One region of the Mesorhizobium sp. M0139 genome, then DNA from elsewhere that is predicted to be linked to it. Evidence: predicted binding sites of a transcription regulator. Region 1 holds the regulator's gene; the other holds the start of a gene.
The links. Region 1 encodes PhoB, which activates phosphate uptake and scavenging genes when phosphate is short. Its sites were predicted from a motif close to TGTCATNNANCTGTCAT; they were not measured.
Positions count from the first base shown of each region.

Region 2: the regulator PhoB is predicted to act here: its motif matches at 3,695-3,711, upstream of ppk2 (polyphosphate kinase 2).

Region 1 is NZ_JAMYTN010000011.1:185,809-193,575, forward strand. It holds gene NKJ58_RS20270 (sugar ABC transporter permease) at 1-878, opposite strand, end outside; gene xylF (D-xylose ABC transporter substrate-binding protein) at 1,024-2,064, opposite strand; gene NKJ58_RS20280 (ROK family protein) at 2,351-3,586, shown strand; gene phoB (phosphate regulon transcriptional regulator PhoB) at 3,617-4,306, opposite strand; gene phoU (phosphate signaling complex protein PhoU) at 4,323-5,027, opposite strand; gene pstB (phosphate ABC transporter ATP-binding protein PstB) at 5,069-5,893, opposite strand; gene pstA (phosphate ABC transporter permease PstA) at 5,911-7,227, opposite strand; gene pstC (phosphate ABC transporter permease subunit PstC) at 7,224-7,767, opposite strand, start outside.
Region 2 is NZ_JAMYTN010000002.1:467,952-475,718, forward strand. It holds gene hemB (porphobilinogen synthase) at 1-498, shown strand, start outside; gene NKJ58_RS04905 (DUF1330 domain-containing protein) at 533-859, opposite strand; gene NKJ58_RS04910 (winged helix-turn-helix transcriptional regulator) at 1,036-1,731, shown strand; gene NKJ58_RS04915 (dihydrofolate reductase family protein) at 1,841-2,485, shown strand; gene ppk2 (polyphosphate kinase 2) at 2,714-3,634, opposite strand; gene NKJ58_RS04925 (aldo/keto reductase) at 3,875-4,918, shown strand; gene NKJ58_RS04930 (glycosyl transferase family 90) at 4,939-5,910, opposite strand; gene NKJ58_RS04935 (hypothetical protein) at 6,089-6,247, shown strand; gene NKJ58_RS04940 (DUF982 domain-containing protein) at 6,320-6,553, opposite strand; gene NKJ58_RS04945 (GntR family transcriptional regulator) at 6,663-7,328, opposite strand; gene NKJ58_RS04950 (multidrug efflux MFS transporter) at 7,472-7,767, shown strand, end outside.

The DNA of each region.
Region 1 (7,767 bases):
GCCATCAGCACCGGTATGGCGATGCCATGCGCGATGAACAGCCCGCCTTCGGGAACGGTGATGCCGTTCTGCTGTGCGTACTGGCGCACGATGCCGATCGGCCATGGATAGGAATTGGCGATCCACACGGCGCCGAGGATGGCCGCGCAAGCGACCACGCCAAGCAGGGTCTCGGCCCAGACTGGGCGCAGTGGAAAGCTGAAGCGCTTGCGCTGCGAGCGACCGTTGAGCAGCGCGAAGGTGACCGCCGCGCAGGCGACGATGCCGACGATCCAGCTGGCAGCGGCGCCAATCGAGCCGCGTGGTCCGCCGCCCATCAGCTGGAAGGTGGCGTCGAGTGGCGCGACCGTGCGCCCGCTGGTTATGAGCCATGCCATGCCACGCCAGACCAGCAGGCCACCAAGCGTCACGATGAAGGCCGGAACCTGCATATAGGCGATGATGAAGCCCTGGAACGCGCCGATCAGCAGACCAAGCACCACGCCGGCGGCAAGCGCGACGACCCAGAGCCAGGGGTTTCCAAGCTGGAAGCCGATGACGCGAATCAGGAATTCGGCCTGTGCCACGCCCATGATCATGCCGATCACGCCTTCGACGGAGCCCACCGAAAGGTCGATGTTGCGCATGACGATGACCAGTACCATGCCGGTCGCCATGATCGCGACCGAGGACGTCTGCACCGACAGGTTCCAAAGATTGCGCGGCGTCAGGAAAAGCCCACCCGACAGGATATGTATGCCGACCCAGATGACCAGCAGCGCGCCGACCATGCCGAGCATGCGCGTGTCGAGCTCGGTCGCTTTCAGGAACCGGGCGACCGCGCCGAGTTCAGACGCTCGTGCCGTATCGGCCTGCGGATTTGAGGTCGTGTCGGTCATGATGTCCTCCAGCGGCTTGCCGTCTGGCGCGGATGCCGGACCACAGCCTAGAAGTTTGCCGCCGATGGCGGAAACACACAATTCTCGTAGAGAAAACGCCGCGGCTTGACAGCCGCGGCGCCTCATTTTCTTCAAGTCGTCGAGATCAGTTGCAAGCCGCGACGCTGCCGGCGGCGACGCCTGTGCAGACTTCGTCCTTCTTGATCCAGCCGGCGTCGATGACGACGTTGAGGTTGTCCTTGGTGATCGCGACGGGGGTCAGGAACAGCGACTTGACGGTGTTGCCGCCAGGCGTGGTGAAGTCCTTGGCGCCGGCAATGTCGCCCGTCTTCTTGCCATCGGCAAGCTGCGTGGCGATCTCGGCGGCGTTCTTGCCGAGTTCGCGCGCGTCTTTCCACACCGACACCGTCTGCGTGCCGAGCGCGATGCGGTTCAGGGCGGCATGGTCGCCGTCCTGGCCCGAGACCGGAACCGTTCCGGCAAGGCCCTGCGCCGTCAGCGCGGCGACAACGCCGCCGGCGGTGCCGTCATTGGCCGCAACCACGGCATCGACCTTGTTGTCATTGGCGGTCAGGAACTGTTCCATGTTCTTCTGGGCGTTGGCCGGCAGCCAGCCATCGGTATAGGCCTCGCCGACATTCTTGATCTTGCCCGAGTCGATGGCTTCCTTGAGCACTTCCATCGAGCCCGAGAACAGGAAATCGGCATTCGGATCCGAGCCCGAGCCCTTGATGAAGACATAGTTGCCTTCGGGCTTCGCCTTGAACACTTCGCGGGCCTGCATGCGGCCGACTTCCTTGTTGTCGAAGGTCAGGTAGAAGACGTCCTTGTTCTCGATCAGGCGATCATAGCCGACGACCGGAATGCCTTCGTCCAGCGCCTTCTGCACCGCCGGGCCGATGGCCGAGGCGTCCTGCGCCAGGATGATCAGCGAGTTGGCGCCCTGCGAGATCAGGCTTTCGACGTCGGTCAGCTGCTTGCCGGGATTGGACTGCGCGTCGGCCGAAATGTACTTGTCGCCGGCGGCTTCGATCGCCGTTTTCATCGCCGCCTCGTCGGTCTTCCAGCGCTCTTCCTGGAAGTTCGACCACGACACGCCGATGACCTTGTCCTTCGCCTGCGCGACCGACATCAGCGCCAGCGACATGGCGACACCCGCCAGCATGGCGGCTGCAAATCTGTTCATCATAATCCTCCCTGCGCCGCGTGCGGCGCGACAAAACTGGCCCGAGGGCCGGCACACAGAGGCCCTATTTTTTCGAGCCTCGAAAAAATACTGGTTCAATGATAAGGCGCTGTCAACATCGATAAGGCGCTGTCAACATCGATTCTGATGGATTCTGATGGCCTTGCCGAATTTTTTCGAGGTCCGCAATAAACAATGACAGGGCTGCCGGCGTCTGCCAATATTTGGCTGGTGCCGTCGAACGCCTTCACTATCATGAGGCGCGAGGAGGCCGGGAGGAAAACAAATGTCGGTTGGGATCCGCCACGACGATCTGCGCCGTCGCAACCGTGCGATGGTGATTTCGGCCGTGCGCCGGGCCGGCCAGCCGTCGCGGACCGAGATTGCGGCGACCACCGGCCTCAGCCACTCGACCATATCGGCAATCTCGTCTGATCTGATTCAAGAAGGCATCCTGATTGAAGGCAAACCTGGCGAGACCGGCGCACTGAAACGCGGCCGGCCGCAGGTGGGCCTTGGTCTCAACCCGGAAGCGGCGGCGGTGATGACCGTCGTGCTGTCGCTCAATTTCCTGTCCGTCACCGTCATCGACTATGCCGGCCACGTCGTCGCCGAGGAACAGCGCCGGCTGGACACGCTGACCAAGCCGCGCGACGAGCTGATTGGCGAATGCGTAGCAATCGTCCGGCGGCGGCTTGAGGATCCCGACCTCGATGTCCAGAGCATCGCCCGCATTGCCATGGGCATCCAGGGCATCACCGATTCGCAGGCGCGCGCCATGCTGTGGTCGCCGATCACGCCACTGACCGACATTGCCTTCGCCGACATGTTGGAAGCGGAATTCGGCATTCCTGCCACCATGGAGAACGATTGCAACATGATGGCGGTGGCGCTGCAATGGCGCCAGCCCGAGCGCTACCGCGACAATTTTATCGCCATCCTCTTATCGCACGGCATCGGCATGGGCCTGGTGCTGAAAGGCGAACTGTTCACCGGCACCCATTCCTCGGGCGGCGAGTTCGGCCACATGATCCACCGTCCGGGCGGCGCGCTCTGCCGCTGCGGGCGGCGCGGCTGCGTCGAGGCCTATGCCGGAAACTACGCCATCTGGCGCAGCGCCAAAATGATGAGCGAAGATGCCGAGCCGGTCGATATCGGCGACGCTGATATGCGCGCACTCGCCGCGCGCGCCCGCGAAACCGATGGCCCGGAGCGCGAAGCCTATCGCAGGGCCGGCGAGGCGCTCGGCTTCGGCCTCGGCAGCCTGTTTGCACTGATCGATCCGGCACCCGTCGCCATGGTCGGCGTCAGCGCCGCCGCCTTCGACTTGATCGAACCGGCATTGCGCGAAGCGATCGCCCAGACCGCCGGCGGCCAGCACTCGAAATCGATCTCCTTCGACACCGAGCCCAACGAGCTGCCGCTGATCCGCGAAGGCTGTGCCATGCGCGCGCTCGGCTTCGTCGATCAGGAGATTTTCGCGCCGGGCATTCAGGCCAAATCCGGCAAGCATGTCGCCTGAATGGCCGGCAACGGCGCGACGCGCAGCATCCTAGTCTTCCCTGATCGCGTAGCCGGCGCCGCGAATGGTACGGATGACATCCGGCATGCGGCCGTTGTTGACCGCTTTGCGTAAGCGCCCGACATGGACGTCGACGGTTCGCTCGTCGATATAGATCGTCTCGCCCCAGACATTGTCGAGCAGTTGGCTGCGCGAGAACACGCGGCCGGGATGGCGCATCATGAATTCGAGCAGCCGGAACTCGGTCGGTCCGAGCCTGATCTCGCTCTTCTTGCGGTAGACACGGTGCGACTCGCGGTCGAGCACGATGTCGCCGACCTTGAGCACGCTGGACAGCACTTCCGGCTTGGCCCGGCGCAGCAGCGCCTTCACGCGCGCCATGAACTCCGGCGTCGAGAATGGCTTGACCAGATAGTCGTCGGCACCGGTGGACAGGCCGCGCACGCGATCGCTTTCCTCACCGCGCGCGGTCAGCATGATGATCGGCAGCCGCTCGGTTTCGGGCCGCACTCTAAGCCGCCGGCAGAGCTCGATGCCGGAAACAGCGGGCACCATCCAGTCGAGCACCAGGAGATCGGGCACGTTTTCCTGCAGGCGGATCTCGGCCTCGTCGCCGCGTGTCACCACCTCGACCTGATAGCCTTCGGATTCGAGGTTGTAGCGGAGGAGCACGCCCAGCGGCTCCTCGTCCTCCACGACCATGATGCGTGGCGCGATCATAGGCAGTTCACCCTCATCAGGCCGGCGTGGCCATCGCCGTCTCGTCCTGCTTCGGACGATTGGCGGGCAATTGCTGGCCGGTCAGCACATAATACGCATTTTCGGCGATGTTGGTGACATGATCGCCGATGCGCTCAAGATTCTTGGCGCAGAACAAGAGATGCGTGCAGGCGGTGATGTTGCGAGGGTCTTCCATCATGTAGGTCAAAAGCTCACGAAACACGGACGTGTATTTGACGTCGATGCGCTCGTCGTCATTCCTGAGTTTTGCAAGCGCTGCCGCATCGGTGGCGGCATATTCCTCGACGACGCCTTGCACCTGGATCAGCACCAGTTGCGCCATGGCATCGATGGAGTGCGAGAGGTCGCGCGGCGTGACGCTCAAGCCCACGGTGCCGACGCGTTTGGCGATGTTCTTGGCGAGGTCGCCGATGCGCTCGAGGTCGCCCGCCATGCGGATCGAGCCGACCACGGCGCGCAGATCGTTGGCCATCGGCTGGCGCTTGGCGATCAGCGTGATGGCGCGGTCGTCCAGTTCGCGCTGGCGCGCATCCATGATGGCGTCGTCGGAAACGACACGCTGTGCCAGCGCATTGTCCGAATTGAGCAGCGCCCTGGTCGAGCCGCTGACCATCGAGCCTGCCAGATCGCCCATGTCGCGGATCAGCTTGCTGATCTGCCCGAGCTCTTCATCGAAGGAGGCGACGGTATGTTCACCCATGATCTTGGTCCTCGTGCCTGAAAATTCACCCGCCGGACGGCTCAGCCGAAGCGGCCGGTAATGTAGTCCTGGGTGCGCTTGTCGTCGGGGTTGGTGAACATCTTGTCGGTGGCGCCCTCCTCGACGAGATAGCCGAGATGGAACATCGCCGTGCGCTGCGACACGCGCGCCGCCTGCTGCATCGAGTGGGTGACGATGACGATCGTGTAGTTCTGGCGCAGTTCGTCGATCAGCTCCTCGACACGGGCGGTGGCGATCGGATCGAGCGCCGAGCAGGGCTCGTCCATCAGGATCACCTCCGGCGACACGGCGATGGCGCGCGCGATGCACAGGCGCTGCTGCTGGCCGCCGGACAGGCCGGTGCCGGGCTCCTGCAGGCGGTCCTTGACCTCGTTCCAGATCGCCGCCTTCTTCAGGCTCTGCTCGACGATCTGGTCCATGTCGGACTTGCGCTTGGCCAGCCCATGGATGCGCGGGCCGTAGGCGACGTTCTCGTAGATCGACTTCGGGAACGGGTTGGGTTTCTGGAACACCATGCCGACGCGGGCGCGCAGTTCGACGACATCGATGTTCTTGTCGTAGATGTCGTCTTCATCGAGCGTGATCTTGCCGGTCACCCGCGCCAAATCGATGGTGTCGTTCATGCGGTTGAGGCAGCGCAGGAAGGTCGACTTGCCGCAGCCGGACGGGCCGATCAGCGCCGTCACCTGGTTCTGACGCACGTCGAGATTGACGTCGAACAACGCCTGCTTCTCGCCGTAGAAGACGCCGACCTTGTCGCCGCGCATCTTGATGACTTCGTTCGACTTGGCGTTCATTTTGTCGCCCACTGCATTCTCAAGGGACTGTTCGGTCATGATGTTCATACCAAATTGCCTTTTTTCTACCAGCGCCGCTCGAAGCGGCGCCGGAGCACGATCGCGGTGATGTTCATGGCCATGAGGAAGACGAGCAGGATGATGATGGCGCCGGACATGCGCTCGACAAAAGCGCGCTCAGCCTCGTTTGCCCACATATAGATCTGAACCGGCAGCGCGGTCGCCGGATCGAAAGGCGTCGCCGGATAATCGGCGACGAAAGCGACCATGCCGATCAAGAGCAGCGGTGCTGTCTCGCCGAGCGCACGCGCCAGGCCGATGATGGTGCCGGTAAGGATGCCTGGGGCGGCAAGCGGCAGGATGTGATGGAACACCATCTGCATCTTGGAGGCGCCGAGACCTAGGGCCGCCGAGCGGATCGACGGCGGCACCGCGGCGAGGGCGGCGCGCGTGGCGATGATTATGGTCGGCAATGTCATCAAGGTCAGCACCAGGCCGCCGACGAAGGAAGCCGAGCGCGGCATGCCGAGGAAGTTGATGAACACGGCAAGGCCAAGCAGACCGAAGACGATCGACGGCACCGCCGCGAGATTGTTGATGTTGACTTCGATCAGGTCCGTAAAGCGGTTCTTCTTGGCGAACTCCTCCAGATAGATGGAGGCGGCGACGCCGATCGGCAGCGCCAGCAACAGCACGATCACCATCATGTAGAACGAGCCGATGATCGCCACGCCCATGCCCGACGTTTCGGGCCGGCTGGAGGCGCCATAGGTGAACAGGCCGGTGTTGAAATGCTCGGCCATCACGCCGTCGGCTTTAAGCTTGTTCATCCAGTCGATCTGCTGGTTGGACACCTTGCGGCGCGCTTCATCGACGCCGAGGTCGATCTGGCCCTTGAAGGCCGAGTCGAGGTTCGCGGCAGCCAGGATGTCGACGTCACGCGTCCTGCCGATCACCGACGGATCGGCGGAGACGATGTCGCGCAGCTGGACGCGGGCGCCTTCCGACAGGAAGCCCTTGAGCTTCAGCATCATCGGCTTGTTGGCCGGATCGATGCCGAGCTTGGCCACCAGTGCGTTTTCGGCGAGCTTGGGATAGTTCGCCTTGATCAGCACGGTAGGGTCGGTCGCGCGCTTGCCGGAGGGATCGATCACCTTCTCGTCGAAGGTGACCGGCAGCGTCACCGTCGTCTGCCAGAAGGCGGTGTAGCCTTTCGAGACGATGGTGATCAGCATGATGGCCAGGAACGCCAGGCCCACCGAGATCGCAATCACGCCATAGATGCGGAACCGGCGTTCGGCGGCATAGCGCGCCTTCAGCCCGATGTCGCGGCGCGGTCGCGCGACGGCGCCCGCCATCGTGTCCAGGGGGATGTCGGTCATTCGTACTGCTCCCGGTACTTGCGCACGATGTAGAGGGCGACGATGTTCATCACCAGCGTCAGCGCGAACAGCGTCAGGCCGAGCGCGAAGGCGACCAGCGTCTGCGGCGAGTTGAACTCGAGGTCGCCGGTCAGCTGGTTGACGATCTTGACGGTGATGGTCGTCATCGCCTCGAACGGATTGGCCGTCAGATTGGCGGCGACGCCCGCCGCCAGCACGACGATCATCGTCTCGCCGATGGCGCGCGACGCCGTCAACAGGATGGCGCCGACGATGCCGGGCAGTGCCGCCGGCAGGATCACCCGCTTGATCGTCTCGGAGCGGGTGGCGCCGAGGCCGAGCGAGCCGTCACGCATTGCGCGCGGCACCGCGGTGATGATGTCGTCGGACAAAGAGGACACGACCGGGATCAGCATGACGCCCATCACCAGACCGGCGGTGAAGATGCTCTGGCCCTGGATGAAGGGCGAGCCGCCGGTGAGTGCCGCCGACAGGTCGCGCAAGAACGGTCCGAGCGTGACAACGGCGAAGATGCCGTAG
Region 2 (7,767 bases), on a different contig from region 1:
ATCATCGCGCCGTCCGACATGATGGACGGCCGCATCGGCGCCATCCGCGACGCACTCGACGCCAATGGTTTTCAGGATGTGGCGATCATGTCCTATGCGACGAAATTCGCCTCCGCCTTCTACGGCCCCTACCGCGAGGCGGTCGGCACCGCCGGCCTGCTCAAGGGCGACAAGAAGACCTACTATCTCGACCACGCCAATTCCGACGAAGCGGTGCGCGAGGCCGAGCAGGATATCGCCGAGGGCGCCGACATGCTGATGGTCAAGCCCGGCCTGCCCTATCTCGACATCATCCGCCGGCTGAAGGACGAGTTCCAGATGCCGACCTTCGCCTACCAGGTGTCAGGCGAATATTCGATGATCAAGGCGGCGGCCGCCAATGGCTGGATCGACGGCGAAAAGGCGATGCTGGAATCGCTGCTCGCCTTCAAGCGCGCCGGCTGTGACGGCATCCTGACTTACTTCGCGCCGGAAGTGGCGCAACTGCTGAAGGGTTAGCCGGAACCTGGATGCTCCGGGTTCCGGCTTTTCCTCACGCCTTTGGCAAATAAGGAATCGTTCCGGCGAGATCGGTATCGTCGATCAGTTGGAAGCGGCTGTCGCTGCCCTTCTGACGCTCCGCCACAAACGGAGCGTATTGCGGATCGTTGGTGAAGGCTTCGGCTGCCTTTGCCGACGGAAACGCCATGATGGCGATCAGGCTGGTGTCGAGCGGCTTGCCCTCCAGCGTCTTCACATTGCCGCTGCGGGCGAGATACTTGCCGCCATGCTTGTGGACGAGGTCATGCACCGAAGCGGCATAGGCCGGCACCCATTTGTCGTCCTTCACCTTGATGTCTGCGATCACGTAAGCGGTCATTGTCCAACTCCTCATGGATCGGCACCGGACTGCCCGGTGACGTGACCGCTGCCTCGCATGGCGGCGCCGGACCGCTCCAGTCACAGAACTGTACCGGGGGTGCCAGTACAGCTTCTGTACTGGCTGAACTCAGGTTTTCTGAATAAGGTCCGGCAACATCTTTTGGAGCTCACCACATGACACAAGCCGGTTACAAGCAATTCTGCCCGCTCTCCATGGCCGCCGAGCTGCTCTGCACACGCTGGACCATGGTGCTGCTGCGCGAACTGGTGGCGGGGTCGACCCGCTTCAACGATTTGCGCCGCGGCGTGCCGAAAATGTCGCCAACCCTTCTGTCGCAACGGCTCAAGGACCTCGAGGCCGGCGGCATCGTCGAGCGGACCGAGATCGCGACCGAGAAGGGCGTGTTCGAATACCGGCTGACCGAGGCGGGCCGGGATTTGCGCCCGGTTGTCGAGGCGATGGGGTTTTGGGGCCAGAAATGGGTCGAGGCCAGGCTGTCGCTCAAAAACCTCGATCCGTCGCTGCTGATGTGGGACATGCGGCGCAATCTGAACCCCAGTCCGCTGCCGGACGGGCGCACCGTGATACAATTCCTGTACCATGACCTGCCGGCGTCAAAACGATCGTGGTGGCTGATCGTCGAAAAGCAGGGCGAGGTCGATCTTTGCTGGTACGATCCGGGCTTCGACGTCGATCTCTACGTCTCGACCGATCTGTGCACCATGACCTCGATCTGGATGGGGCTGACGACAGTTCACAAGGAACGCGACAAGATCAGCCTGACCGGCGATCTCGACGTCGCCGGCAAGATGCAGATCTGGCTTGGGCTCAGCCCGTTTGCGGTGATGCCGAAGCGCGTGGCGGCTTGAGGTCCCTGCGCATTCCACAGATCGGCTTGCCTCTAAAATACTAGTTGCAAAATGCAATCAGTTTGAATACTGATTGCAAATCACAACTGGTCACCGAAAGGGAGTCTCCATGTCCAAACTTCGCGTCAATGCCTTCACCTTGTCGCTCGACGGTTTCGGCGCCGGTCCTGACCAGGACCTGCAAAATCCGCTCGGCGTTGGTGGCGAATATCTGCACAAATGGATGACCGGCACCCGCACCTTCCATGAGATGGTCGGCAAGGATGGCGGCACCACCGATGTGGACGACCGGTTCACTGTCCGCAGCTTCGACAATGTCGGGGCCTGGATCCTCGGCCGCAACATGTTCGGCCCGATCCGTGGCGAATGGCCAGACGAGAGCTGGAAAGGCTGGTGGGGCGACAACCCGCCCTATCACGTGCCGACCTTCGTGCTGACCCACTACAAGCGCGACCCCATTGTGATGGAAGGCGGCACCGTTTTCCACTTCGTTGCCGGCGGCATCCACGCCGCGCTCGAACAAGCAAAGGCCGCGGCCGGCGGCAAGGATGTCCGCGTCGGCGGCGGCGTTTCCACCATCCGGCAATATCTGCAAGAGAAGCTCATCGACGAGTTGCATCTGGCGGTGTCGCCGGTGTTGCTCGGGAGGGGCGAGAGCCTGTTTGCCGGGCTGGATATGCTGAAGCTGGGTTACCAGTGCACCGAGCAGGTGGCGACAGCGCTCGCCACGCATGTGACGATCAAGCGGGTGTAAGCCTCATTTGGGAAAATTGCGATCCGTCGCGCCCCCTCTGTCCTTCCGGACATCTCCCCCACGCCGGGGGAGATCGGATGTCGCGCCGGCTTTCGCCACTCATCAACGTAGCAAGAAGGGCGCCATCGGCGAAGCTGCCAATCTCCCCCCTTGTGGGGGAGATGTCCGGCAGGACAGAGGGGGGCGCGAAAGAATGCCGTCCTCTCGTGTCTTCAATTGCGAAGACGCTCAATACTTCTCCGGCACGTAAAGCTCGCGCGGCAGGACCTGGCGCTCGTACTCCGGGTTGAACACCCGCTCGGGCAGCGTGATTTCTTCGTGCGGCACGTCCTCATAGGGCAGCTGTTTGAGGAGATGGTCGATGCAGTTCAGCCGCGCCCGCTTCTTGTCGTTGCCTTCGACGATGTACCACGGTGCCTCTGGGATGTTGGTGCGGGCAAACGTCTCTTCCTTGGCCTTGGTGTACTGCTCCCAGCGCACGCGCGACTGCAGGTCCATCGGCGACAGCTTCCACTGCTTCATCGGGTCGTGGATGCGCATCATGAAGCGCATCTGCTGTTCCTCGTCGGTGATCGAGAACCAGTATTTGACCAGCGTGACGCCGGAGCGGACCAGCATGCGCTCGAACTCCGGCACGTCGCGGAAGAACTCTTCGACCTGATCGGGTTCGGCAAAGCCCATCACCCGCTCGACGCCGGAGCGGTTGTACCAGGAGCGGTCGAACAGCACGATCTCGCCGCCGGCCGGCAGATGCGGCACGTAGCGCTGGAAATACCACTGCGATTTTTCGCGCTCGGTCGGCGCCGGCAGCGCCACGACGCGGCAGATGCGCGGGTTGAGGCGCTGGGTGATGCGCTTGATGACGCCGCCCTTGCCGGCGGAATCGCGTCCTTCGAAAACCACCACCAGCTTCTTCTTGTGGTAGGCGACCCAGGACTGCAGCTTGATTAGTTCCGACTGCAAGCCGATCAGGTCGCGGAAATACTGCATGCGGTCGATCGACGGCGGATGCGCGTTCTTGTAGATCTTGGAGATCTCCAGCGACAGCGCCGGCTCCGACATTTCAAGCTCATAGTCCTCGTCGAGCATGTCGGCGAGTTCGGCTTCCAGCCAATCCCTGGCCGGAGAATTCTGCTTCAACTCGGTCATTTCCACTGCTCCGCTTGCCGGCTGACATGAAACCCTGAGCCGACTTGATATAGGCCGGCAATGACGGTTTTATTGCAACCCGCCAGCCAGCCGATCATCGCTGCAAATCGGCGAGGCATGGCTGATCCATCGCCGTGGCATGGCGACAAGCCGCTCAAATTGTCCTACAAATGGCCGACCCGTTCGGGCTGCCCGCCCTTCTCCAGTAAATCCCCACCCACCAAAATTGCGAGGACCGACATGGAATACCGCACGCTTGGCCGTTCCGGCTTGAAAGTTTCGACGCTGACCTTGGGAACCATGACCTTCGGCGGCAGCGGGCCGTTCGCTGCCGTCGGCAATTCCGATCTCGCGGAGGCCTCGCGCATCATCGACACTTGCATCGATGCCGGCATCAATCTCATCGACACCGCCAATGTCTATTCGAACGGATTGTCGGAAGAGATCATCGGCGAGGCGCTCGGCGGCAAGCGCAAGAACGACGTGCTGATCGCCTCCAAGGCGCGCATGCGGATCGGCAAGGGCCCCAATGACGAGGGCCTGTCGCGCCATCATCTGATCCGCGAATGCGAGAAGAGCCTGAAGCGCCTCAGGACAGATGTCATCGACATCTATTTCCTGCACGAATGGGATGGCGCGACGCCGCTCGAGGAAACCATCGCCGCGCTCGACACGCTGGTTGCCCAGGGCAAGATCCGCTATGTCGGCTGCTCCAACTATTCCGGCTGGCAGGTCATGAAGGCGCTCGGCATCAGCGACAGCCAGCACCAGCCGCGCTTCGTCACCCAGCAGATCCACTACACGCTGGAAGCACGCGAGGCCGAGTATGAGCTCTTGCCGATCTCGGTCGACCAGGGCCTTGGCGTGCTGGTGTGGAGCCCGCTCGCCGGCGGCCTGATGTCGGGAAAATACCGCCGCGACAGTCCGACGGCGCGCCAGATCGGCGGCTGGTCGGAACCACCGATCCGCGACGAGGACCGGCTGTGGCGGATCGTCGACGTGCTGGTCGACATCGGCGCCACTCGCGGCGTCTCGGCGGCCCAGGTGGCGCTGGCCTGGCTGCTTGGCCGGCCGGCCGTCAGTTCGCTGGTGATTGGCGCACGCAACGAGGCCCAGTTGAAAGACAATCTCGCCGCGGCAAGCCTGACGCTGTCCTTTGATGAACGCCAGCGCCTCGATGCCGTCAGCCGGCCGCCGGTGCTCTATCCCTACTGGCACCAGCAGTTTACGGCGAAGGACCGCTTCGGCCCGGCCGATCTGGTTATGGACCGCAGCGTTATCTGACTTAAGGGCGCCGGAAGCGGCTAGCCCGCGATAAACCGCCAGACCTGCGGATCGGGCTCGATCTGGCCGCTGAGCACGAAATATTTGTAGAGCACGAGCAGGCAGATCGCCTGCTCGGCCCGCTCGTCGGCGAATTTGCGGCAATAGGCGTTGGCCGCCGCAACGATGCGCTGGGCCTCGGCCGGATGCTGCTCGAGATGATGCACCCGCTCGGCCAGATCGCTGAAGTCGGGCGCCAGCGGCACATAATGGACATCGGGCTCGAGTTGCCCCTCGGCGAACCAGGTCTCGTAAGTCGGCGGCGGCATCAGGCAGAGCGAGTTCGAGCTCATGATCCATTTCAGATTGGTCGCGACATCATTGCCTTCGAGCGAGATGATGTAGCGATAGCGGCGCTGCTGATCGATGCTGAGATAGGGCTTGCGGTATTCCGCAAGTGCTGTCGCCCTCGGCGTGCCGACATCGCAGAACGGCAGATTGCGGGCTGCATCCAGCAACAAGGTGCGGATCGGATTGTTGAGTTCGCCGCGCCAAACGACGAGCGGATGCTTGTCGGCGAAGGCGACATCGTCGGCCGGCATGTAGAAATGACGGAACTTGTTCAGCTTGAACAGGACGCCGTTGCCGTTGTCGCCCGCTATCGGCCGGTCCTTGACGATCGACGGCATCTTCGGCACTTCGATGACGTCGCCGAATTCCAGGTCGATGCGCAGATCTGGGTCGAAATAACGGGTGAACTCCTTCAGATCGTAATAGTACATGCTGCGGTCCGACGGCAGCCGGCTGACCGGCACGGCCTCGGGGCTGGGGCTAAAAGGCTCCCGCAGCGTGTTGTAGTAATTGAGCCGCTGGCGGACCGATGCGTCGGAAAGCCTGGCCTGATCGAGCAGCCGGCCGAGCCGGCGCCGGAAAAGAACCGGCGGCGCGATGTCGCGCATGGCGTTGCGCGCATAGTAGATCAGCTTCTGTGCGTTTCTTTGAAGCGTGGCCATCGGTCGTTTTGATTCGAAATCGGTCGGCGGCGGCTCCAGCAACTGTCCCGCAGCCTTTTCTAAACCATTGTGTTCGCCATCACGCAAGTCCAGAACCGCTGGCATCTGCCCTCGCGGCGCTGTTGTGTTTGCCGGCCAATGCTTCTAGGCAGGATCAGGCACAGCGAAAGGAAACGATATGGCTCGACCACCGAATTACGGTCAGGAACGCAAAGAGCGCGACCGGCAGAAGGCCGCCAAGAAGGCGGAGAAGCTCGCCGCCAAGGTCGCGGCCAAGGAGCGCGCCGAGCCTGAGAACGAGGCAAGTTCCAAAACCGACACCGAGACAGAAAAATAGGCAAGACAGGATCACCGGCCCGCGAAACGGGCCGGATCCTGGCAAAATGCCGGTGTGATCAGGCCGATGTGATCAGGCCGGGGCCTTGTCGCTGACGAAGACGTTGACCTCGCGCGCGGCGGCGATGAAGGCGCGTCTTGCAATCATCGCCGGCTTGTCGCCGGCCAGCGCGTCATGGCAGGCCTGCAGCGCTTCGCGGTGCTTGGGGCTGCGCTTGCCGGGCCAGCTGTTGAGCAGGTAATCGGAAGCCTCGCGCACCGTACGCAAGAGCTGAGTGCTTCCCTCCGTGCCCGACTTAACGGTCACGGGTGTTTCAAATCGGTTGTTTTCCATGGCCGCCTCTTACGCCATCGGCGTCCGCGAAGCGAGGCCGAAAGCGGATGGCGTCGGCGTTCTTTCGTTTTCGTGACCGGTATCAAGCGGCGACGACGGCAAAACCCCTGGCGCGCAGGCCGCGCCGGTCATTGTGCAACGACGTCACCAGGCGGGCGCGGCTGCCGGCGATATGGGCGGAAAGTCGCGCCGCCGCCGCATCGGCATCGCCGGCCCGCACCGCTGCCAGAATGGCGTGATGCTCGCTCCAGGCGCGGCCAAGCGCCGCCTCGTCGCGCACCTCCAGCCAGCGCGCCCGCGACAGGCGCGTCATGGCATCGCGCACGGCCCGAAACAGGAACTCGTTGCCGGAGAGCCGCGCCAGTTCGATATGGAAATCCATGCCGACGCGGTGCCATTCCTCGCGCGGCGTGGCAGTGTCGCAGGAGTCCAGCATCGCCTCGATGACATCGGCTGCGCTCCTGTCGGCCAGCGCCGAAGTCAGCCTGACCGCCGCGACCTCGACCGCTTCGCGGTACACAGCGATCTGTTCCAATTCGGCAAGGTTGATCGGCGACACGGTCCAACCGCGCCCGTCGCGGCAGATCAGCCCTTCCGTCTCCAGCCGCAGCAGGGCTGCCCTGACCGGCGTGCGCGAGGCGCCGAAGCGGCTCTCGATCCAGCGCTCCGTCAGCCGCTCGCCAGGACCGATCTCGAGGCCAAGGATCATCTCGCGAAGCGCTTTTTCGACGATCTGCATCTGCGACATAGTTGCTTCCATTGCTGGCGATCGGCCGTTGGTCTTGCCGATCACTTTGAGAGCGCCTGATTGACAGCAGCCGGGCTTTGCGTCCATGAGGTACCAAGTTGGTATCCCAAAATGGTATCCGCAGCAAGCGGACAGGACAGGACATGCCGCAGGACAGTGCAGCGCAGGCCGCCGAAGCGCCTTCCACCTACAACATTCATTGGCGGCGCAACCTGTTCGTGTGCTTTGCCGGATCATTCAGCACGCTTGTGGCGATGACGTTGCTGCTGCCGTTCCTGCCGCTCTATGTCGAACAGCTGGGCGCCGTGGGCCACGCGGCGATCGTGCAATGGTCCGGCATTGCTTTCGGCGCCACCTTCCTTGCCGCCGCCCTTGTCGCGCCACTGTGGGGACGGCTGGGTGACCGTTATGGCCGCAAGGTGATGCTGGTGCGCGCCAG